DNA from 2 places in the Roseateles sp. GW835-FHT13E02 genome. Region 1 is predicted to be linked to the other one. Evidence: predicted binding sites of a transcription regulator. Region 1 holds the regulator's gene; the other holds the start of a gene.

Evidence for each region. The regulator HrcA, encoded in region 1, represses chaperone genes, less so after heat shock. The targets are predictions, from matches to a motif close to TTAGCACTCNNNNNNNNNGAGTGCTAA.
Region 2: groES (co-chaperone GroES) is a predicted target of HrcA. The motif match lies at 1,387-1,413, and genes of this name have one in related genera.

Annotation. Positions count from the first base shown of each region.
Region 1 is NZ_JBXAGJ010000023.1:45,194-56,197, reverse strand. It holds gene AC1Q6P_RS19995 (NnrS family protein) at 1-886, opposite strand, end outside; gene ccoG (cytochrome c oxidase accessory protein CcoG) at 906-2,342, opposite strand; gene AC1Q6P_RS19985 (RrF2 family transcriptional regulator) at 2,329-2,838, opposite strand; gene AC1Q6P_RS19980 (NnrS family protein) at 2,875-4,095, opposite strand; gene AC1Q6P_RS19975 (DUF2249 domain-containing protein) at 4,120-4,422, opposite strand; partial or broken gene AC1Q6P_RS19970 (transposase) at 5,082-5,318, shown strand; gene AC1Q6P_RS19965 (hypothetical protein) at 5,296-5,481, opposite strand; tRNA gene AC1Q6P_RS19960 (tRNA-Ile) at 5,592-5,668, opposite strand; gene hrcA (heat-inducible transcriptional repressor HrcA) at 5,881-6,900, opposite strand; gene AC1Q6P_RS19950 (NAD kinase) at 6,969-7,844, shown strand; gene recN (DNA repair protein RecN) at 7,848-9,599, shown strand; gene rapZ (RNase adapter RapZ) at 9,596-10,558, shown strand; gene AC1Q6P_RS19935 (TonB-dependent receptor) at 10,627-11,004, opposite strand, start outside.
Region 2 is NZ_JBXAGJ010000004.1:10,107-21,110, reverse strand. It holds gene groL (chaperonin GroEL) at 1-924, opposite strand, end outside; gene groES (co-chaperone GroES) at 983-1,273, opposite strand; gene AC1Q6P_RS05055 (EAL domain-containing protein) at 1,485-5,036, opposite strand; gene AC1Q6P_RS05050 (TonB-dependent receptor) at 5,182-7,956, opposite strand; gene asd (archaetidylserine decarboxylase) at 8,387-9,295, opposite strand; gene AC1Q6P_RS05040 (aminotransferase class III-fold pyridoxal phosphate-dependent enzyme) at 9,384-11,004, shown strand, end outside.

The DNA of each region.
Region 1 (11,004 bases):
GCTGCAGATCCGGACGGCCCAGTCCGGCGCCCCCTTGCGCCAGCGCGTCCAAGGCCAGGCTCAGACCCAGCCACACATAGCCGGCATGAAGCTGGGCGACCAGGGGCGTGCGTCGAGCGGCCAGCAGTTCGCGCCGCTGCGCGTCGCGCAAAACAAACACCGCCAGGCACAGCAGGGCCGCGGCAGCCAACAGGTGAATCGGGGCTGGCAGTGGCCAGGCCCAGAGCGCGGCCAGGTCCAGGCCAGCGCGCAGCAGCAGGCTGAGCAGCAGGCCGATCAAGAGACCTGGCGCGCGTCGGCCTTGCTGGTGCACAAAAGGCGTCAAGCGCTGCAAGGCCAGCATGAAGATGCTGCCGACGCCCAGCCACAAACCCAGGCGCTGCGCCGCCTGCAGCAGCGTGGCCTGCTCGACCAGCACGGCCAGCGCAGCACACAGCTGGCACAGGCCAACCCAGAGCAAGCCGGCGGCGATGCCCCAGGCATGCGCTGAAAAGCGTGCACCGTGCCGGGCACAGCGGCGCAGCAGGACCACTGCGATGCCGAGCATGAACAGGCCCGGCACGGCTGCGAACCCGGCGGCCAGGCCGCGCCGGCCCGCAGCATCGGCCAGCAACAAGCCCAGCCAGGCCAGCCAGGCGGCAACAGCGGGCAGCACGAGCCGACTGCCGTCGAGCGGCTCTTGGTCCAGCCAGCGCGGAAAGCTGGTGCCAGCAAAGCCGGCAATGAACAGCGGCATCATGCCCAGACTCATCAGCCAGCCATGCAGGACCGACACCGGCAGCACACCGGCAGGCAGCAGCCCCAACAAGCACGCGCTCCACCAGAGTGCGCTGCTCAGCCACAGCGCAGCGGCAGCCGCGAACAACGGACGGTGGGGCGACAGCATGTGCAGGCGCCGGCAGAGATCAGCGCGGCAGGTAGAACACGGCCTTGCTGCGGAAGCGGCTGCCGGGGTGGTCGCGATCCTCGGCGACGAAGTAGACGGTATGGGTGCCTGGAGCGAGGCCAGCCTGCTGAGGCAAGCGCAGCTGAACCGGCACGGCGCCGATGGCGGCCGGCGCCAACAGAAACTGGCTACCCCCTTGGGCTTGCAACTGCAGCCCGACCAAACCCTCGGCGCTCAGATTCAGGCGCAAAGGCCGCTCGGTGCGGTTGATCAGTTGCAGGCGGTAGGCGTTCTCGACCACACCGTCCCCGACCTCGCGCGCCATGGTGCTGCGGTCCTTGACCACATCGATCAACAGATCCTGGCGCTGCTGCAGGCTGAAAGCGAAGGCGCCGCTCAGCAAGAACAGGCCCGTCCCATAAATCAAGACCCGAGGTCGCAACACGCGAGCCAGCATCTGCGCGCGGGTCCAATGGTTCTTGATGCCGTTCTCGGTGGCATAGCGGATCAGGCCGCGCGGCGCCCCGACCTTGTCCATCACCTGGTCACAGACGTCAATGCAGGCGGCGCAGCCTATGCATTCGTTCTGCAAGCCATTGCGGATATCAATGCCGGTGGGGCAAACCTGTACGCACAGGGTGCAGTCCACGCAATCGGCGGTCTGGCCAAGCGCGAGCTCCAGCCCCTTGCGCGAACGCGCGCCACGCGGCTCGCCGCGAGCGGCGTCGTAGCTGATGATCAACGAATCGGCATCGATCAGGGCACTCTGGAAGCGCGCATAGGGGCAGATGTACTTGCACATCTGTTCTCGCAAAAAACCGGCGTTGCCATAGGTGGCGCCCGCGTAGAACAGCACCCAGAAACTCGGCCAGGCCGCGAGCTGCAGGTGCAAGAGCTGCTGGCTGAGCTCGCGGATCGGCACGAAGTAGCCGACGAAGCTGAAGCCGGTCAGCAAGGACAGGGCCAACCAGCCTCCGTGTTTGGCGGTCTTGCGCGCCAGCTTCTCAGCCGACCAGGGCGAGCGGTCCAGGCGCATGCGCGCCTGGCGATCGCCCTCGGTATGGCGCTCGATCCACAGAAACATCTCGGTGTAGACCGTCTGCGGACAGCTGTAGCCACACCAGAGGCGGCCAGCCACGGCGGTGAAGAAGAACAAGGCCAGGGCGCTGAGCACCAGCAAGGCAGCGAGGTAGATGAAGTCCTGCGGCACCAACAACAGGCCCAGGACATAGAAACGCCCAGCCTCCAGATCGAACAGCAGGGCCTGGCGTTCATTCCACTGCAGCCAGGGCACGCCGTAGAAGAAGAGCTGAGTCAGCGCGACCATCAGCCAGCGCCAGTTGGCAAAGCGGCCAATGACCGAACGCGGGTAGACCTTGGCCTCGGCCACATACAGCGGAATCACCCGGGGCGCCGTCGAACCCAGCGGTGAGCAGGGGGTGTCAGAGTGGCTCATGGGGCTTTCGGCCGCGCCTTTTGATGGGGACGGGCTGAATGCTCAAACCGGACAAGCCCACAGGCTCGCCGCGCGACGTGGCGCTGGCGGGAGTCTGGGCGGGGCTCAAGAGATCAGCCAGGCTGTGACGATCCAGCTGCTCCAGGAAGGCCGCGAGCGCCTCGTTGAAGATCCCGGTCAGGCGGCAGCGGCCAGTCAGGCTGCAGGCATTGCCATTGCCGAGACACTCCACCAGGTAGAAGTCGGGCTCCACGGCACGCACCAATTCGCCGAGCATGATGTCACCCGGCGCCAAAGCCAAGCTCATGCCCCCGCCTTTGCCACGCACGGTACGAATCCAGCCGCCCAGGCCGAGCTGGTGGGTGATCTTGGTCAGATGGGCTTCCGAGATGTCATAGGCCTGAGCGATCTCAGCCGTGGTGCAGAGCCGATCGGGTTGCTGACCCAAATAGATCAGCATGCGCAAGGCGTAGTCGGTCATGGTGGTCAAGCGCATGGCTGATCCTTGTTGGTTTTGAACGGGGCCATGTACTCATCCGGGAAGCCCATCAACCCTGGGCCGCAGAAGCATGGGACCATAACGCCACAAATACAGGGCAAATGCCAAGGTCCAGCACAGGGCAGACAGCCAGACCGCCCATAGCAAGGCCGCCGGCAGCAGCAGCGGCAGAAACACCCGCAGCACTGCGGCCGCAAGCAAGGCCAAGTAGGCCGCCGTCTCCACCGGCCCAGCTTTCAGCGGCCGACCCGTGTGCCCGAGGGCGGTGCGCGTGATCATGCCCAGGGTCATCAGTCCGATCAGGCCCACCGTCAGGGCATGGGTCGCAGAGGCCGCGGGCAGCCAGTCCAGGGTCGCCGCTGCACGCAGAGCCAGGTGCAGCAAGAGCCAAGCGTAGGCCGCGTGCAGCACCCAGACCAAAGGGTTGCCCAGGGTCTTCCAAGGCTGCCAGAGCGCGAAGCGCAAGCTGTGCGCCAGCAAAGCCGGCAGCAGCGCCAGAAGCATCACGGGGCCACTCAAGCCCAGTGCGTCGCAGGCGGCCAGCAGCAGCAGCGCCGCCAGTGCGACGCGCTCCAGGCGAGGCTCACGGCGCGCGTTCATGCCGGGCACACCATTGTTGGAGAACATGGGCAGCACTCGGCCGGCCATGACGGCAATCATGAACAAGAGCAAATCGAGCGCAAAGGGCAAGCCCAGGCCTTGAAAAGGTGCCACCGGCAGCTGAAGCTCGGCCCACAGGCCCAACTGCCCGAGATGTAAAGCAGCGGTGGCCAAGCCCAGGGCCAGCAGCAAGCCGACAAAGAAGTAATTCCGCCGGTTGCCGCCTGCGTGCAGGGCACGCCACAAGCCCCAAGCCGCCAGCCAAGGCACGGCCACATTGACCGCCAGCGAGGCCCACAGCCAAGGCGTCAGCACCAGCACGCGGGCGAGCACCCAGAGCGCCGCCAGCGCCATCAAAGGGCGGCCCGTCGGCGTGGCCCGCCCCGACCAGTTTCGACCGGCCGTGAACAAAAAACCGATCACGATGGCCAAGGCATAGCCGAACACCATCTCATGGGCATGCCAGGCTGAACCGCGCAGACCTCCACTGGCCAGCAAGCCGCTGAATTGCAGCGCCCACAAAGGCACGGACAGCATGGCCAGCAAGGCGGCCAACAGATAAAACGGCCGAAAGCCCAGATCCCAGAGCGCCAACCCCTGGCCGGATCGGTGCCGCCGAGGCGGCTCCTGCAACTGAACGAACACAGTGCCCATCCTGCTCTCCTCCTGCCGCTTCGCTCAGCGGGCGCCGCTGCAGCAACCGCAGCAACTCTGGGCCACCAAGCGCCGACCGATACGAAGACGCCATTGCGTCGGACCAGCATCCAAAACCTCCCAATCGAACTGACCGGGCCACAAGGACTGGAACTGCTGCCTCAACGGAACAGGTTCATGGTCGCTGTGTAGCTCGAACCAAGCGCCGACCGGCAAGCTTTCAAAGTGCCGGAAGATCAGGACGTGGCGCTGCGCCGGGGCAACCAGTCGCACATCAATAACGGAGTGTCTGGCCGGCACGGCGCAGTGGTCGGAGTCGATGTTCATGCGAGATCCCTAATAAGTTGCATTCACAATGAATCTATTGTTTCGCAACCCGATCCGTAAAGCAACATATAAAATGCATCTTCTGTTTCGCCGCCATGCACTTCAGCGAACGGAATACGATGCGATGTGCACGGCGAGTCCTTGTCGGAGCGGAAGACAAGCGAGACAGCCCTTCGCGCAAAACTGCGGGCAGTAGTCCCTCAACTTTCAGAATGCTGTCAAACCAACGCTTGCGAGGGCGAACGACTGCAACGCGAAGCCGCCGCGACGCACCCGGATGCCAACGCAGCGCGTAATGGCCTCCAACGTCTGCTGGAAGAGCTCGCCGCGGCGCACCGGGGAAAGACGAGCAGCGTGTCGAGCTCGAGGCAGATCGCCGCGCGCATGCCGGCACTGCAGCGCGGCTCCAGGAGGCTCCCGCGCAGTTGGATCTTGGTAGCCAACAGCAGCAGCAGACGCAGGAGGCTTACAGCAGCGCCCTTGCCAAGGTGTGCCAGGCTGACACTGCTCCCACCTCATCCGGCAAGAGGGGTTTGCAAAATTGGAATACCTTCCGACCAGGACCAACGAGATGATCTGGCCCGGCAAGCGCACCGGTTAATTGTGGCCAGTGAATCGCCCCGGGTTTCGAGGAGGCTCCAACTCTGGAGAATGGAGCCATGAAGAAGTCCCCGAAGTTTTCGCCCGAGGTGCGTGAGCGTGCCGTGCGCATGGTGCTGGAGCACCGAGCAGAACACCCGTCGCAGTGGGCGGCCATCGAATCCATCGCCGACAAGATCGGCTGCGTGCCGCAGACCTTGCACACTTGGGTGAAACAGCACGAGGTCGATGCCGGCCAGCGAGACGGTGTCTCGACTGCGGAGGCTCAGCGCATCAAGGAACTGGAACGAGAGGTGGCGCCCGTTTGACGTAGAGACCGCGCACCATCTCATCCTCGGCGCGTCGCGCCCAGTCCTCAGCATCACGCTTGAGGCGGAAAGTCTTGGTGGCAGTGGGGAAGCCGGTCTTGCGGATGACGGCTTTCCAGTTCCCTGATTCGGTCTTGACGATGGTAGGCATGCAGGCTCTCGATTGGCACTGTCCCTGACCACTGTACCGAATTTGTACCTTTGGGTACTTTTCGGTGCGCAGCGGAGCGAAGAAATCGCCCGCAAACCCGCATGAATACTTGGTAGGCCGTACAGGACTTGAACCTGTGACCAAGGGATTATGAGTCCCCTGCTCTAACCAACTGAGCTAACGGCCCCCCGGGGGACTTGCGACCCTTGGAGAAAAGGAAAAATCGCCGGCCTTGCACCGGCGAAGCCCGCGATTGTATAGGGGGGAGCTGCGGGCGAGGGCTGGGGCCCCAAGGGGCTCGTGAATCGCGAGTCGTGAATGGTGAAGCAGCCTGACCCGCAGGTGTTCACCTGTTCACCCGTTCACTCATTCACCACGCGCGGGGTACGCGCCCGCCCCTCATTTCTGCGACAGCGCCTGACTCACCATCCTCGAGGTGATGTCCACGATCTGGATCATGCGGTCGTAGGCCATGCGGGTGGGGCCGATGACGCCCAGGGTGCCGACGACCTGGCCGTTGACCTCGTAGGGCGAGGAGACGATGGACAGCTCTTCGAAGGGCACGACCTGGCTTTCGCCGCCGATGTAGATGCGCACGCCCTCGGCGCGGCTGGAGACATCGAGCAGGCGCATCAACTGGGTCTTCTGCTCGAACATATCGAACAGGCGGCGCAGGCTGCCCATGTCGTTGGAGAAGTCCTGCACGGTGAGCAGATTGCGCTCGCCGGAGATGATGACGCGCTCCTGCTCGTCGGCCATGGCTTCGCTGCCCACCTGGACCGCGGCGCTCATCAGGCCGGAGATTTCGCTGCGCAGCTGGTCCACCTCGCTCTTGAGGCGCTCGCGCACGGCCTCGAGGCTCAGGCCGGCGTAGCTGGCGTTGAGGCGGTTGCTGGCCTCGGCCAGCTCGGCCTGGCTGTGGTCCTGGGCGGTGAAGATGACGCGGTTCTGCACATCGCCATCGGGCGAGACCATGATGACCAGCACACGGCGCTCGCCCAGGCGCAGGAACTCGATGTGGTGGAAGACGCTGGGCTTGCGCGGCGCGGTGACCACGCCGACGAAATTGGACAGGCTGGACAGCAGATGCGCGGCGCTGGCGATCACGCGCTGGGGCTGGTCGGGCTGGATCTGGGCCTCGATCGGCCGGTCATCGGGCACCACCAGGCCGGGCTGGGCGGTCAGCATGGTGTCGACAAAGAGGCGGTAGCCGCGCGCCGTGGGGATGCGGCCGGCGCTGGTGTGGGGGCTGGCGATCAGGCCCAGCTCTTCCAGATCGGCCATCACATTGCGGATGGTGGCAGGGCTCAGCTCCAGACCCGAGGCTTTGGACAGGGTGCGGGAACCGACAGGTTGGCCGTCCGCGATATAGCGTTCGACCAGGGTTTTCAGCAGGGATTTGGATCGCTCGTCGAGCATGGCGGCATTGTAGGGACTGGCGCCCGCCTTCAGCGGACTGACATAGTGCTGTGGTGTAATTCTTCGCTATGGCCAAACGTTTCCAACATGTGGCAATCGTCGGCAAACACCAGGCCCGCGGCATACGCCCGATTCTGGAGGAGATTGCCGATTTTCTGATGCGGCAAGGCCTCGATGTTTCCCTCGAAAGCGAAACCGCCCTCAACACCGGCATGACGGCCTTCGAGGCCTTGACGACCGAGGAGCTGGGCTCGCGCTGCGACCTGGCCATCGTCGTCGGCGGTGACGGCACCATGCTCGGTTTCGCGCGCGAGATGGCGCCGCATGGCATCCCGCTGGTGGGCATCAACCAGGGCCGGCTGGGCTTCATCACCGACATCTCGCTGGAGAAGTTTCAGGAAGCGCTGGCGCCGATTCTGGACGGCGATTTCGAAACCGAAAAGCGCTCCATGCTGGAAGGCTCGGTCTGGCGCGATGGCGAGAGCATCTTCGACGGCCTGGCCCTGAACGATGTGGTGGTCAGCCGCGGCGCCACCGCCAGCATGGTGGAGCTGCGCATCGATGTGGGCGACGAGTTCGTGGCCAATATGCGGGCGGATGGCGTGATCGTCGCCTCGCCCACCGGCTCCACCGCCTACGCCCTCTCGGCCGGCGGCCCCATCATGCACCCCAGCATCGGCGGCTGGCTGCTGGTGCCGATTGCCTCGCACACGCTGTCCAACCGGCCCATCGTGCTGCCGGACACCGGCGAGGTGCGCATGGAGATCGTGGCCGGCCGCGATGCCAGCGTCAATTTCGATATGCAAAGCCTGGCCAGCCTGCTGCACGGCGACCGCATCACCGTGCGCCGCTCGGCCCACCAGGTCTGCTTCCTGCACCCCAAGGGCTGGAGCTATTACGCCACCCTGCGCCGCAAGCTGCGCTGGTATGAAGGGGTGAGCTGAACCATGTTGCGACGCCTGAGTCTGCGTGACTTCGTCATCGTGCCCGAGCTGGAACTCGATTTCGGCGCCGGTTTCTCGGTGCTGACCGGCGAAACCGGCGCCGGCAAGTCCATCCTGATCGACGCGCTGCAGCTGGCCCTGGGCCAGCGCGGCGATGCCGGCGTGGTGCGCGAAGGCGCGGCGCGCGCCGAGATCTCGGCCGAGTTTGACTGCCCCGCGCACCTGAGCGGCTGGCTGGACGAAGCCGGTTTTGAATCCGAGGGCGCCAGCTTGCTGCTGCGCCGCGTGATCGACAGCCAAGGCAAGAGCCGCGCCTGGATCAATGGCAGCGCCGCCACCGTGAGCCAGCTGCGCGAGCTGGCCGACCGCCTGCTGGACATCCACGGCCAGCACGCCTGGCAAGGCCTGACCCGCCCGGCCTCGGTGCGCGAGCTGCTGGACCAGTACGCCGACCTCGACACCCGCCCCCTGGCCGCCGCATTCGCCGACTGGAAGCGCGCCAGCGAAGCGCTGGACGCCGCGCAGACACGCCAGAACGAGCTGCTCAGCGAGCGCGAACGCCTGGCCTGGCAGATCGGCGAGATCGACCGCCTGGCCCCGGGCGCCGACGAGTGGGACGAACTCAATGCCGAGCACCAGCGGCTCTCGCATGCGCAATCGCTGCTCGACGCGGTGCGCGCCGCGCTGAACGCGCTCAGCGAAGCCGAGGACAGCACGGCCGAAGGCCTGACCGGCGACGCACTGGACCGGCTGGAAGATGTGCTCGAGTACGACGCCCGCCTGGCCCCGGCCGTGGAAGCCCTGCGCGGCGCCCAGGCCCAGATCCAGGACGCCAGCCACACCCTCAGCGCCTATCTGCACAAGGCCGATGGTGAACCCGGCCGCATGGAAGAGCTGGACGAGCGCGTCTCCGCCTGGCTGACCCTGGCCCGCCGCTACCGCCGCCCGCCGCAGGAGCTGCCGGCCCTGCATGCGCAGTGGCGCGAGGAGCTGGCCGCGCTGGACGCCGCCACCGATCTGGCCGCCCTGCAAACCAGCCTGGCCGCAGCCCGCAAGGCCTTTGATGCCGAGGCCCGCCGGGTCAGCGCGGCGCGCGCCAAAGCAGCCCCGGCCCTGGCCAGCGCCGTCACCGCCGCCATGCAGCTGCTGGGCATGAACGGTGGCCAGTTCGACATCGCCCTGCTGCCGCAGGAACAACCGCAAAGCTACGGCCAGGAGTCGGCCGAGTTCCTGGTGGCCGGCCATGCCGGCAGCGCACCGCGGCCGCTGGCCAAGGTGGCCTCGGGCGGCGAGCTCTCGCGCATCGCCCTGGCGATTGCCGTGACCACCTGCCAGAAGACCGGCACCGGCGTGAATGCCGGCGTGGGCACCTTGATCTTTGACGAAATCGACGCCGGCGTCGGCGGCGCCGTGGCCGAAACCGTAGGCCGGCTGATGAAGCAGCTGGGCCGCAGCCGCCAGGTGCTGGCCGTCACCCACCTGCCCCAGGTGGCGGCCTGTGCCGACCACCATCTGGTGGTGGCCAAGGCCTTGCGCGGCGGCCAGACTTGCAGCGATGTACAGCCGGTGCTGGGCGAAACCCGCGTGGCCGAAATCGCGCGCATGCTGGGCGGCGAGCGGCTCTCCTCGGCCGCCCAGGCCCATGCCCAGGAGATGCTGGACCTGTCGGCCCTGGACGCAGCGAACACGAGCCCTTCTTCACTCTCTTCCCCCTCTTCTCCTTCCGCCGGCAAGGCCAAGAAAGCACGTTCATGAGCACGACGACATCCCCCTACGATGCCGCCCAAGCCGAAGCCAGCTCGGTGGTCCTGGTGACCGGCATGTCCGGCGGCGGCAAGTCGCTGGCCATGCATGCGCTGGAAGATGCCGAGTTCTTCTGCGTGGACAACCTGCCGGCCGAGCTGCTGCTGGACTTCCTCAAGCTCGAAGCCCAGCGCGGCGAGCGCCGCGTGGCGATTGCGGTCGATGTGCGCAGCGCCGGCTCCCTGCCCCTGCTGCTGCCCCTGTTCAAGCAACTGCGCGCCTCGGGCGTGTCCATCCGCTCGATCTTTCTGGATGCCAACACCGAGACCCTGATGCGGCGCTTCTCGGAAACGCGCCGCCCCCACCCGCTGCGCATCGACGAGACCAGCCAGTTCGGCGAGCTGGACGGCGGCGAATCGCGCACCCGCGGCGGCCACGGTGGCTCGGACAACGGCCACCGCGCCCTGCTGGAAGCCATCGAGCTGGAACGCGAGATGCTCGCCGCCCTGCGCGTGGAATCCACCGTGCTGGACACCAGCCAGCTGCGCCCGGCCCAGCTGCGCGCCTGGGTGCGCGATCTGGTGCTGGCGCCCAGCAACAAGCTGACCCTGGTGTTCGAGTCCTTTGCCTTCAAGCATGGCGTGCCCAGCGATGCCGACTTTGTGTTCGATGTGCGCGTGCTGCCCAACCCCTATTACGACCGCGAGCTGCGGCCGCTGACCGGGCGCGACAAGCCGGTGGCCGATTTCCTCCAGGCCCAGCCCGAGGTGCAGGTGATGTTCAAGCAGATCGGCGAGTTCCTGAACCGCTGGCTGCCCAACTTTGCCGCCGATCAGCGCAGTTATCTGACCGTGGCCATCGGCTGCACCGGCGGCCAGCACCGCTCGGTCTATCTGGTCGAGACCCTGGCCCGCCTGTTCGGCAAGCATGGGCCGGTGCTCAAGCGCCACCGCGAGCTGGACGCGCGCTGAGCGCCTTTTTCACTCTCGCCATGAAAAAAGCCCCGCATGCGGGGCTTTTGTCTTTGTGAGGCGGAAGCTCAGAAACGGTAGCTGGCCTTGAGGCTCAGGAAGCGGCCGCGCGGGTCGCCCTGGCTGTAGTCGTAGCTGCCGGTTGAGGCATCCCAGGGCAGCTTGGCATCGCTGAGGTTTTGCAGGGTCAGCGTGGCCTGCAGCTGGCGGCTGAGCTGCCAGTCCACATTCAGATCCACGGTGTTGATGGCGCGCACACGCTCGGCGATTTCGGGCCGCGGGCGGTAGGTTTGGGTGTAGCTGCCCACGCGGTTCCAGCTCAGGGTGCTGGTCCAGTCGCCCAGGGTCCAGACTGCGCTGGTGCTGCTGCGCCAGGCCGGCAGGGAACCGAACTCATTGCTGCCCGCGCCGTTGACAGCGGCCTCGCCTTCGGCCGGCGGCAGGGT
Region 2 (11,004 bases), on a different contig from region 1:
GGTCAGGCCGACTTCTTCGGCGATGACCTTGCCGCCGGTCAGGATGGCGATGTCTTCCAGCATGGCCTTGCGGCGGTCGCCGAAGCCAGGCGCCTTGACGGCCACAACCTTCAGGATGCCGCGGATGGTGTTGACCACCAGGGTCGCCAGGGCTTCGCCTTCGACTTCTTCAGCAATGATCAGCAGCGGACGGCCAGCCTTGGCCACTTGCTCCAGCGTGGGCAGCAGGTCGCGGATGTTCGAGATCTTCTTGTCGAACAGCAGGACGAAGGGGTTGTCCAGCAGCGCGGCTTGCTTCTCGGGGTTGTTGATGAAGTAGGGCGACAGGTAGCCGCGGTCGAATTGCATGCCTTCGACGACGTCCAGCTCGTTGTTCAGGCTCTTGCCGTCTTCAACGGTGATCACGCCTTCCTTGCCGACCTTGTCCATCGCGTTGGCGATGATCTGGCCGACGTCAGCGTCGCTGTTGGCCGAGATGGTGCCGACTTGCGCGATTTCCTTGGAGGTGGTGGTGGCCTTCGAAGCGGCCTTCAGCTCGGCGACCAGGGCCGTGACGGCCTTGTCGATGCCGCGCTTCAGGTCCATCGGGTTCATGCCGGCGGCCACGTACTTCATGCCTTCGCGCACGATGGCTTGGGCCAGCACGGTGGCGGTGGTGGTGCCGTCACCGGCGTTGTCGCTGGTCTTGGAAGCCACTTCCTTGACCATCTGCGCGCCCATGTTCTGCAGCTTGTCCTTCAGCTCAATTTCCTTGGCCACGGACACACCGTCCTTGGTCACGGTGGGGGCGCCGTAGGAGCGCTCGAGCACCACGTTGCGGCCCTTGGGGCCCAGGGTCACCTTGACCGCATTAGCCAGGATGTTCACGCCTTCAACCATGCGAGCACGAGCTTCGCCGCCAAAGATCACGTCTTTTGCTGCCATGTGTATTTCTCCGAATTCTTAGAAAAGGGTCAGAACTTGTTGCGGGTCGGGCGAAGAATTACTTCTCGACAACCGCAAACAGATCTTCTTCGCGCATCACCAGCAGCTCATCGCCGTCGACCTTGACGGTCTGGCCCGAGTACTTGCCGAACAGAACGCGGTCACCGACCTTCACGTTCAGAGCAATCAGGTCGCCCTTGTCATTGCGCTTGCCGGCGCCGACGGCCAGCACTTCGCCTTGATCCGGCTTCTCAGCAGCGGCGTCAGGAATGACGATGCCCGAAGCGGTCTTGGTTTCTTGTTCGAGGCGCTTAACGATCACGCGATCGTGCAGAGGACGCAGTTTCATCACATCTCCTTGAGATTTTCGGGGCTTGATCGGGTGTGGCGGCCGGGCCGTTCACACCGTCATGGGGGTAAAACCTGAACTCGCGCACCGGCCTGGGCCGGTTTTGGAGTTCGTTAGCACTCGACCTTGGTGAGTGCTAGCAGGAGGATTATAGGGGTGGCCCTCGGGCTTTCAAGAGGGGGCGAGGCAAGAAAAGCGGGGGCGGTGCCGCTCAGTCCGTGCCCAGGTGCAACCAGGCCTGCCCGGCCTGCCACCGGGCGCGCCAGGCCGGCAGCGCCTCGGCCGGCATGGGCCGGGCGATGCCGTAGCCCTGGACCTGGTGGCAGCCCATGGCGTGCAGGCGGGCGCCATGCTCCAGGCTTTCCACGCCTTCGGCGATCACCTCGCGGTGGAAGGCGTGCGCCAGTTCGATCACGCCCTTGACGATGCTGAGGTCGTCGGGGTCGACCAGCATGTCGCGCACAAAGCTCTGGTCGATCTTGAGCGTGGCCACGGGCAGCTTGCGCAGGTAGGTGAGGGAGGAGTAGCCGGTGCCGAAATCGTCGAGCGCGAACTGCACGCCCAAGGCCATGCAGCGCTCCAGCACCGCCACCGCCTGTTGCATCTCGCCCAGGGCCGAGGTTTCCAGCACCTCCAGCTCCAGCCGTGCCGGCGCCACCCGCGGGTGGCGCGCCAGGCTGTCCGCCAGATGCTCGCTGAAGCCTGGCTGCAGCAAGTGGGTGGCGCTGATATTGATGCTGATGGGCAGGTCCATGCCCTGGTTTGCCCAGGTTTCGAGCTGATTCAGGGCCGCCTCCATGACCCATTCGCCCAGCGGGCGCTCCAACTCGCCACCATGCACCTGGCCCAGGAACTCGCCCGGCGGCAGCAGGCCGCGCTCGGGGTGCTGCCAGCGAAGCAGGGCCTCCACGCCCACCACCGCGCCGTGGCGCAGATCGACCTTGGGTTGGTAGAACAAACAGAACTCGTCTTGCTGCAAAGCCTGTTGCAGGCGGGCCAGTTGCTCGCGGTGTTGGCGGGCAGCGCGGTCGATCTCGGTGTCGAAGAGCTGGTAGCGATTTCTCCCGGTTTGTTTGGCCAGGTACATGGCCTGATCCGCATGGCGCATCAAGGTGTCCGGATCGGCGTGGTCCAGAGGATAGAGGCTGACACCGACGCTGGCCGAGATGCTGAGCTCACGGCCCTCTACCGACACCGGTGCCTGCACCGAGCGCAGCAGGCGCTCCAGCACCAGGGCGCATTCCTCGGGGCTGTCCAGCTCGGTCAAGAGGATGACGAACTCATCGCCACCGAGCCGGGCCAGGGTGTCATCGACCCGCAGCACCTGCTTGAGGTTATGGGCCACGCCGATCAGCAGCTCGTCGCCGGCGGCATGGCCATGCTGGTCGTTGATGGCCTTGAAGCCATCGAGATCCAGGAAGCACACGGCCGTCATGCGGCCACTGCGGTCAGCGCGGTGGATGGCCTGATTGAGCCGGTCGGATAGCAAGCGGCGGTTGGGCAGCAGGGTCAGGGGGTCGAAATTGGCCACCCGGTTCAGCTCGGCTTCGTGGGCCTTGAGCTGGCTGATGTCGGTGAAGACGCTGACATAGTCGCTGACGCGTCCCTGGCGGTCGCGTACGACCGAGACCGATTGCAAGGCCGCGAACAAGTCGCCGTCCTTGCGGCGGTTCCAGATCTCGCCGCGCCAGAAGTCCTGTTCCTTCAGCGATTGCCAGAAGTCCTGGAAAAAGCTCGCCTCATGCCGACCCGAAGACAGCACCCGCGGTGACTGGCCGAGCACCTCCTCCTGACTGTAGCCGGTGATGCGGCTGAAGGCCGGATTGACCTTGGTGATCAGGCCGTCGGCCTGGGTGACCATGATGCCCTCGTAGCAGTTCTCGAACACCACGCGCGCCTCGCGCTGCGCCAGCTCCAGAAGCTTGCGCTCATGGATGTCGGTGTGGGTGCCGGACATGATCCAAGGCGTGCCGTCGGCGCCGCGCTGGACCACGCCGCCGCGGGTCAGGATCCAGTGCCATTCGCCGGCTTTGGTGCGCACTCGAATCTCGAACTCGTGGGTGGCAATCTCGCCGTTCAGGTGGCGCTGGATCGATTCGAGTGCGCGCGGCAGGTCCTCGGGGTGAACCAGTTGGGACCAGTTTTCGGGGGCCACCTGCATCTCACCGCGCTGGTAGCCCAGCATGGTCTCCCAGCGCGCACTGACCTGGAAATGGTTGCTGCGCAAATCCCATTCCCAGTAGCCCTGGTCCGAGCCCTCGATCACCCGGGCCAGCTGTTGCTGGCTGTACAGCAAGGCTTGGCGGGCCACATGGCGCTCGGTGATGTCCACGCCCAGTACATAGCAGCCATCGACACGGCCTTGCTCGTTGAAGCGCGGCAGGTAGCGCAAGGCCTGCCAGCGCTCGGGGCTGGGCTGCCAATCGAGCTCTTGTGCCGCGCCCAGCAGTGCGCGCTGGACCAGGGGCGCGACGCTGGCAAAACCCGCCTCGCCCAGCACGGCCTTGAGCTCCAACCCGGCCAGCTCGTCCAGATCGGGGGCGAAGCTCTCACAGTAGCGCTTGTTGGCGTAGACGAAACGAAGCTCCGTGTCGATGAAGGCGATCAGCGCCGGCACATGGCCCAGGATGCTGCGCAGATGCTGCTCGCTGTCGTGCAGGCGCTGGCTGTGCTCCTGGGCCTGACGCTCCAGTTCCGCGCGTTGATCCAAGGCTTGTTGACGGGCGAGGCGCGCCCGTTCGTCCTCACGCAGCACGAGGATCAATCCGCGCACCCGGCCATTGCCATCGCGGATGGGGCTGAGGTGCAGGCTCACCGGCCGTTCGCCGCCTTCGCGCGGGCAAAGCAGGGGCGCCTGGCCCACGCTGTGAGTGCCCCCGCCTGTCATCACCAAGGCCAAGGGGATTTCCAGCGGCAGGCGGCTGTCTTGTTCGATCAGGGGAAGCAACTCGCGCACGGGTCGGCGAAGCGCTTGGTTGACAGGCCAGCCGCAGAGTTGTTCGGCCACCGCGTTCATCCGTGTGACCCGACCTTCGGTGTCGGTGGCCAGCACTGCATCGGCCATGGACTGCCAGAGGCAGGCCAGGCTCTCTTCGCTGTCGGCCAGGGCCAGGCGACGCGCCTCGTGGTCACGCAGTTCGCGGCGCAGCAGGTGGAAGCTGCCGCCGAGCAGACCCAGCAAGACCAAGCTCAGCGTAGCCACCGAGGCAAGCAACTGCGCGCGCAGCGCTTCGTGGGTCCGCTCGCGCGCGGCCAACTGCTCGCGTTCCGCGGCCTCCATATCCCCCAGCAAGCGTTCAGCGCGGCGCCGGGTTTCCGCGAGGCTGGATCGGGCGACCAGGGCTTGGGCCGCGGCGGGGCCGTCCTGCTTCATGCGGGCTTCGATTTGGCGGGACAAGGCGATGCGCTCGTTCACCACCTCGCGCAGTTGCTGCCAGCGTGCCTGCTGCGCGGCGTGCTCGGCATTCTGAAGGTGCAGGCGCTCGAGCAGCGTCTCGCGCCGAGCCAGTGCCTGATCGCGCTCCTGCAGCCGGGCGCTGTCGCCGCTGCTGCGATAGGCCAGGGTGTGCAGCTCGACCTGGGCGGTCTCGGCACGCACGCGTGCCAGATCGGCCAGCACCGACTGGCTGTGGCCGAGCTCTTGTGCCGCATCGGCCGCCTGACCCGCGATCCGCCAAGCCTGAAGCATCAGGCTCAGCACGACCACGGCAGCTGCGGCAAAGGCCAGCGGAACTCGGCGTTCAAAGCGCGAGGCGGGCTTCATGAATGAGAGAACCTCCCGGAGCCTGGCACCTGTCTGCCGGGAGTTTCGGCATGCGGGCTGGGCTTTGGGGCAGTCTAGGGCCTGGCGCGCCATGAAAAAAGGCCCCCGAAGGGGCCTTTTGGAGGCTAGTTGCTGACGGTGAGGATCAGAACTTGTAGCCAGCCGTCACGTAGACGAAGCGGCCGCGCGGGTCGTACTGGGTCACGTCGTAGCCCGTTTGGAACTGGTTCGATGCCGGAGTGAACACAGCGGGCTTCTTGTCGAACACATTGCGTGCACCCAGGGTCAGACGCAGGTTCTTGAAGCCGCTGTAGCTGACGCTGGCGTTGTACAGCGCCATGCTGGGCATGAAGTGCGGCTTGTCGTTCAGATCATGGCCGGCTTCGTAACCGCTGGCGTAGTCCTGCACCAAGGTGCCTGCCCAGTTGCCGGTGGTGTAGGTGGCTTGCAGGCTGTGCTTCCAGCGCAGCACCACACCGCCTTGGTCGGCGCCAAGGACCGGGTTGCCGGCCTTGTCGACGATGGTGCCGACCTTGTGCGACATCACGCCGCCGGGGCTCATCTGGTCGAACTTGGTCATGTAGGTGCCGTTGAAGCCCAGGTCCAGGCGGCTGCCTTCAAAGCGCAGACGGTAGTTGGCTTCCAGGTCCACGCCCTGCACATCGGCGCTGCCGGTGTTGGACTGCACGACATCCACTTGCTTGATCGAGCCCGAGGGGTTGAGCTTGACCAGGTTGACGTAGGAGGCATCACCCTTGCGGAAGCCCGAGACGATTTCCTGCACCGAAGCCAGCGACAGGATGTCCGTCATCTTGACGCGGAACACGTCGGCCGACAGGGTCATGTCCTTGATCGGCGAGACGACGATACCGAAGCTCGATTGGGTGGACTTTTCCGGCTTCAGCAGCGGGTTGCCGCCGGTCAACGACGGCACCTGGATCTTCTTCTCGCCCGTGCCCGGATCGTCAAACTGGGCGCTGGTGCCCAGCACTTGCGGATCCCACAGGTCCACCAGGGTCGGAGCCCGGAAGCCCGAGCCTGCCGAGGCGCGCAGCATCAGCTGCTTGGTGGGCTGGAAGCGCACATTAACCTTGTAGTTGGTGGTCGAACCTGCGTCGTTGTACTTGTCGTGACGCAGGGCCAGGCCGGCTTCCAGGGTCTTGATGATGGGCGCGTTGAACTCAGCGAACACGGCCTTCACGTTGCGGCTCTTGTCCAGGGGCTTGGTGGCACCACCGAGGCCGGCGATGTCGCCGCTGAACATGGCGGGCGACGGCGACTTGGAGTAGCTTTCCTTGCGCAGCTGGGCGCCCGCAGCGTACATCAGCGAGCCAGCCGGCAGGGCCATCAGATCGCCCGAGACCTTGGCTTCCACCACATCGACCTTGGACTTGAAGGTCGTGGTGTCACCGATGTACTTGGCGCCTTCGATGGCCTTGCGGAAGGTTTCCGATTGGGTCAAGGAGAAGGGGTTGTAGTCGCTGTTCTCGGCGTTCACGGCCTTGACGAAGGCCACTTGCGAGAAGTAGCCGTCGGTCACCTTGCCGTGGGTCTTGCCTTCGTTGTGCGAGGCTGCCAGTTCATAGTCGTGGCCAGCGAATTCGCCGCGCACGCCAACGACATAACGGCTTTGGTCAGCGGTGGACAGCTCGGTGCGGTCACCGAAGTCGTAGACGCGGGCGGTCACGCCCAGGGGCTGGCCCACCAGAGCGCCGAAACCGTTCTTGGTCAGGTAGTCGGCGGCGATCTTGTAGTTGGGGTTGTTGGGGCGCAGCAGCATCACAGGATCGACGCCCTGCTTGGCGAACTCTTCGTCGCTGACCAGGAAGCCGTTGCGGATGGGGCTGGGCTGGAACTGTTGCTGCACCTTGCTTTGGCTGTACAGCAGGTCACCGAACAGCTCCGTCTTCTCGTTCAGCTTGACGGTCAGGTTGGCGCTCAAGGTGGTCAGGTCACGCTTGGGAACCAGGCCCACGAAGGGGGCCGAGTCATAGGCGCAGAACGGCATCTTGGAGGTGCCGTTGACCGTCGGGTTCTTGAACATCTTGATGTCGGCGCACTTGTCGGCCTGGGCCAGGGGGTTGCCGTAGCCGGAGCCGCCCAGGAAGTCCGTACCGGCGGTGCCTTCCACCCACTTGCCGTTCACCACCTTGCCGGGGGTGTAGGGGCCTTCAATGTTGCCGTGGCCAGTGGCACCCGACACGATGTAGGGGTCGATATTGCCGGTCTTGGCGAAATCGCGATCACGGCCGAACAGGGCGGTTTCCTTTTCCAGGCTGGCCGAGGCGGTGATGTTGAAGCGATCCTTGTCCAGGTCGCCATAGCCGGCCACGATGCTGGCGCGGTTGTTCTTGCCGCCGCCCTTGGCAGTCGGCGAGCCCGCGGTGGCGCTCAACTCCACGCCCGTCGTGCTCTTGGAGAGGATGAAGTTGATCACACCGGCCACGGCGTCAGAGCCATACACGCCCGATGCGCCGTCTTTCAGCACTTCCACGCGCTCGATCGCGGCCAGCGGGATGGCTGCGACGTTGACGGTGGCGCCGCCACCGCCAGCGAAAGGCGCCACACGGCGGCCGTTCACCAGCACCAGGGTGCGGTCCGAGCCCAGGCCGCGCAGCGACACGGACGACAGGCCGTAGGTCGAGCTGCCAGCGCCGGCTGCGGTGTTCAAGCCGCCGGCGGAGGCGATGGAGGCGATCGAAGCCAACAGGGCTTCCGTGCTGGCCACGCCACTGCGGCGAATCTCTTCCTTGGTGACCACGGTGACCGGCAGGGCCGATTCCGAATCCACGCGCTTGATCGAGGAGCCGGTGACTTCCACACGCTCCATCTGGGTCGGTGCCTGAGCTTGGGCCGATGCGGCCACAGCCAGGAAGACAGCAGCGCTGATGGCGCTGAATTTCGGTTGTTGTTTCAACATACGGGGAATCTCCTGCGAGGTTGGGTATCCATAACGCGGCAAAACCGTGCCATCACTTCGGCATCTGGCACGGTGTGCGCTGCGACGCAGGTCAGTCTAGGAGTGGGGTTCTTGGGGCTTGAGAGGGTCAATCCTTGTCAGGCTGCTGCGACAAACTTTTCGTGTGGCCCCTGAGCTTCGTGTAATTGCCCCAGGTCTGGGCGAATGGCGTATCGCTAGTGCATCTTTTGGATTTGCTGGGTGACTTTTGGCCCTTGTGTTTCATCGTGCGGTCGCGGCGGTCTGCTAGGGTTTACGTGTAGGGGCAGTGCCATTGGTCATGATTGCTCGGGTTCGCTTGTGCGATAGGCGTTCGTTTCGTAAGTTCTTGAGTCAGTTTCTCGGGATTGATTGTTGAGTGTGCGCATATCGCGCATAGATACGGTGAGTTTCAGTCGGCGCGGCAGAGCAAGGCCTGGCCCATGCGCAGACGCTGCCCGGTGGCGATGCCCTCGCACAGGCGAAAGCCCGGCGGCACGAACACCAGGATGGTGGAACCATGCTGAAACCAGCCCATTTCCTGGCCCTTCAGAAAGTTCGCCTGGCAGGGCAATTCGTTCGCACCGCGGTAGCCCACGTGCAGCAGCAGGTCGAGGAAATGCAGGCGCAGGCTGGCCACCAGGATGGCCGCCACCGGCACCAGGGCAATCGGCGTGCGCTCGGCATCGTTGAGGCGGCAACGCAGCACGGCGCGCTCGTTGCGGCAGAACAAGCGCTCGACCCGCTTGAGCGCGATCGGGTTGACGTTCCAGGTGTCGCCGGCGATGTGGGTCACATGCTCGACCTGGCAATCGGCTGGCGCGTGGAAGCGGTGGTACATGGCCGAGGTCAGGCGCAGGGTGAGGAACAGCCCGCCCTCGAAGACGCGCGTGTCCTGGGTCGGGCCGAAGAGATCCTGCAGCGCGTAGGGGAAGCCCTTGGCCTGGTAGACCTGGCCGGCTTCCACCCGGCCGCAGGCGCCGACGATGGCGTCGCAGGGGCTGCTCAGCACTTCGGGCCGCGGGTCGATGCTGCGTGCGCCCTCGCGCAGCTCGCGGGTGAAGCAGTCGTGCAGGCTGTCGAAGCGCTGCTTCTTGGCGTCGCTGAGGTCCAGGTCGGTGAACAGGCGCCAGACCGCAATCGAGGCGCGTGCCAGCTGCGGCTGGCGCAGCTGGCTGAACCAGCCCATGAAGCGGGTCAGGGCCATGCGCGGGATGCGGTTGGTGAGCAGGAAGTTCAGGTCTTCCTGTTGCAGCAGGCGCTGCACCCACAGGCGGGGTGTGAGAAATGCCCGAGTGCGGGCTTGAAGGCTGCTTTTCATGCGTCTGTCAATTCGGACTGTTAGACAAGAGGTCTGCGCAACAAAGCTCGCTCACCCCGAGGTGGCGAGGACAAGGTAGGCACGCTGAATGAATGAAACTTTTGCTCTCTCGGCCCTGGCTCTGGCCGCTCTGGCCTGGACCTTGCCGAAGGCCAAGCGGCGCCTCGAGCTGTCGCGGGCCAAGCACCGCTCGCTGGCGGGCCACTCGCGCATGGCCAAACGCCTGGCGGGCTGGATTCCTGGCTACGCCTACGACGAGGCCCGTTTTTTTGGCTCGGACGGTGCGCCTGATTCGGTGCAGGCGCAGCGCCGCGTCGGCTTCCAGCGCCTGAGCGGCGTGTTTGCCGAGCGCTATGCCCAGAGCATCGCCATGACGGCGCGCGCGCGCGAGGGCATCTCGGACCTGCAGTTCACCGGCAGCTACCGCGTGCCCTTCCAGTACAGCCCCTACCTGCGCGAGCATCTCAAGACCGGCAGCTTTCTGCAGGCCTCGAGCGGCGTGATGGTGGAAGACCTGGATGGCAACCGCTTCTACGACCTGACCGGCTCCTACGGTGTCAACGTCTTTGGCTATGACTTCTACCGCGACTGCGTGGACCAGGGCATTGCCCTGACCCACAAGCTGGGCCCGGTGCTGGGCGCCTACCACCCCTGCGTGGCTGAGAACGTCGAGCGCCTCAAGGCCATCTCCAAGCTCGACGAGGTGTCCTTCCACATGTCTGGCACCGAGGCGGTGATGCAGGCCGTGCGCCTGGCCCGTTATCACACCGGGCGCCGCCATCTGGTGCGCTTCTGCGGCGCGTACCACGGCTGGTGGGAGGATGTGCAGCCCGGCCCGGGCAACCCGCTGCCGCCGCGCGAAACCTACACGCTCGAGGACCTGGATCCGCGCAGCCTGCAGGTGCTGCGCACGCGCCGCGACATCGCCTGCGTCCTGATCAATCCGCTGCAAGCCCTGCACCCCAACCAGGGCGCGCCGGGGGATTCGTCCTTGCTGGACAGCGGCCGCCGCGCCGGCTTCGACCGCGAGGCCTACACCCGCTGGCTCAAGGCCTTGCGCGAGGTCTGCACCGAGCGCGGCATCGTGCTGATCTTTGACGAGGTCTTCCTGGGCTTCCGCTTGGCCGCCGGCGGCGCGCAGGAGTATTTCGGCGTGCGCGCCGACATGGTCACCTACGGCAAGACCCTGGGCGGCGGCCTGCCGGTTGGCGTGGTCTGCGGCCGGCGCGATCTGATGAAGCGTTTCCGCGAGCAGCGCCCGGCCGACATCTGCTTCGCCCGCGGCACCTTCAACTCGCACCCCTATGTGATGGGCGCGATGAAGGTGTTCCTGGACCGGCTGGACAGCGCGCCGGTGAAGTCCATCTACGCCCAGGCCGATGAGCGCTGGGATCAGCGGGCCCAGCACTTCAACGAAGCCCTGCAGGTGGCCGATGTGCCGGTGCAGATCGCCCACCTGCAATCGGTCTGGACGGTGTTCTACACCCAGCCTTCGCGCTACAACTGGATGCTGCAGTTCTATTTGCGTGAACAAGGTCTGGCTCTCAGCTGGGTGGGGACCGGGCGGCTGATCTTCAGCCTCAACTACAGCGACGCGGATTTCGAGGCAGTGCTGCAGCGCTTCGTCAAGGCTTGCAAGGCCATGCAGGCCGATGGCTGGTGGTGGGAGGACGAGGCGCTGACCAACAAGGCCATCCGCCGCTCGGTGC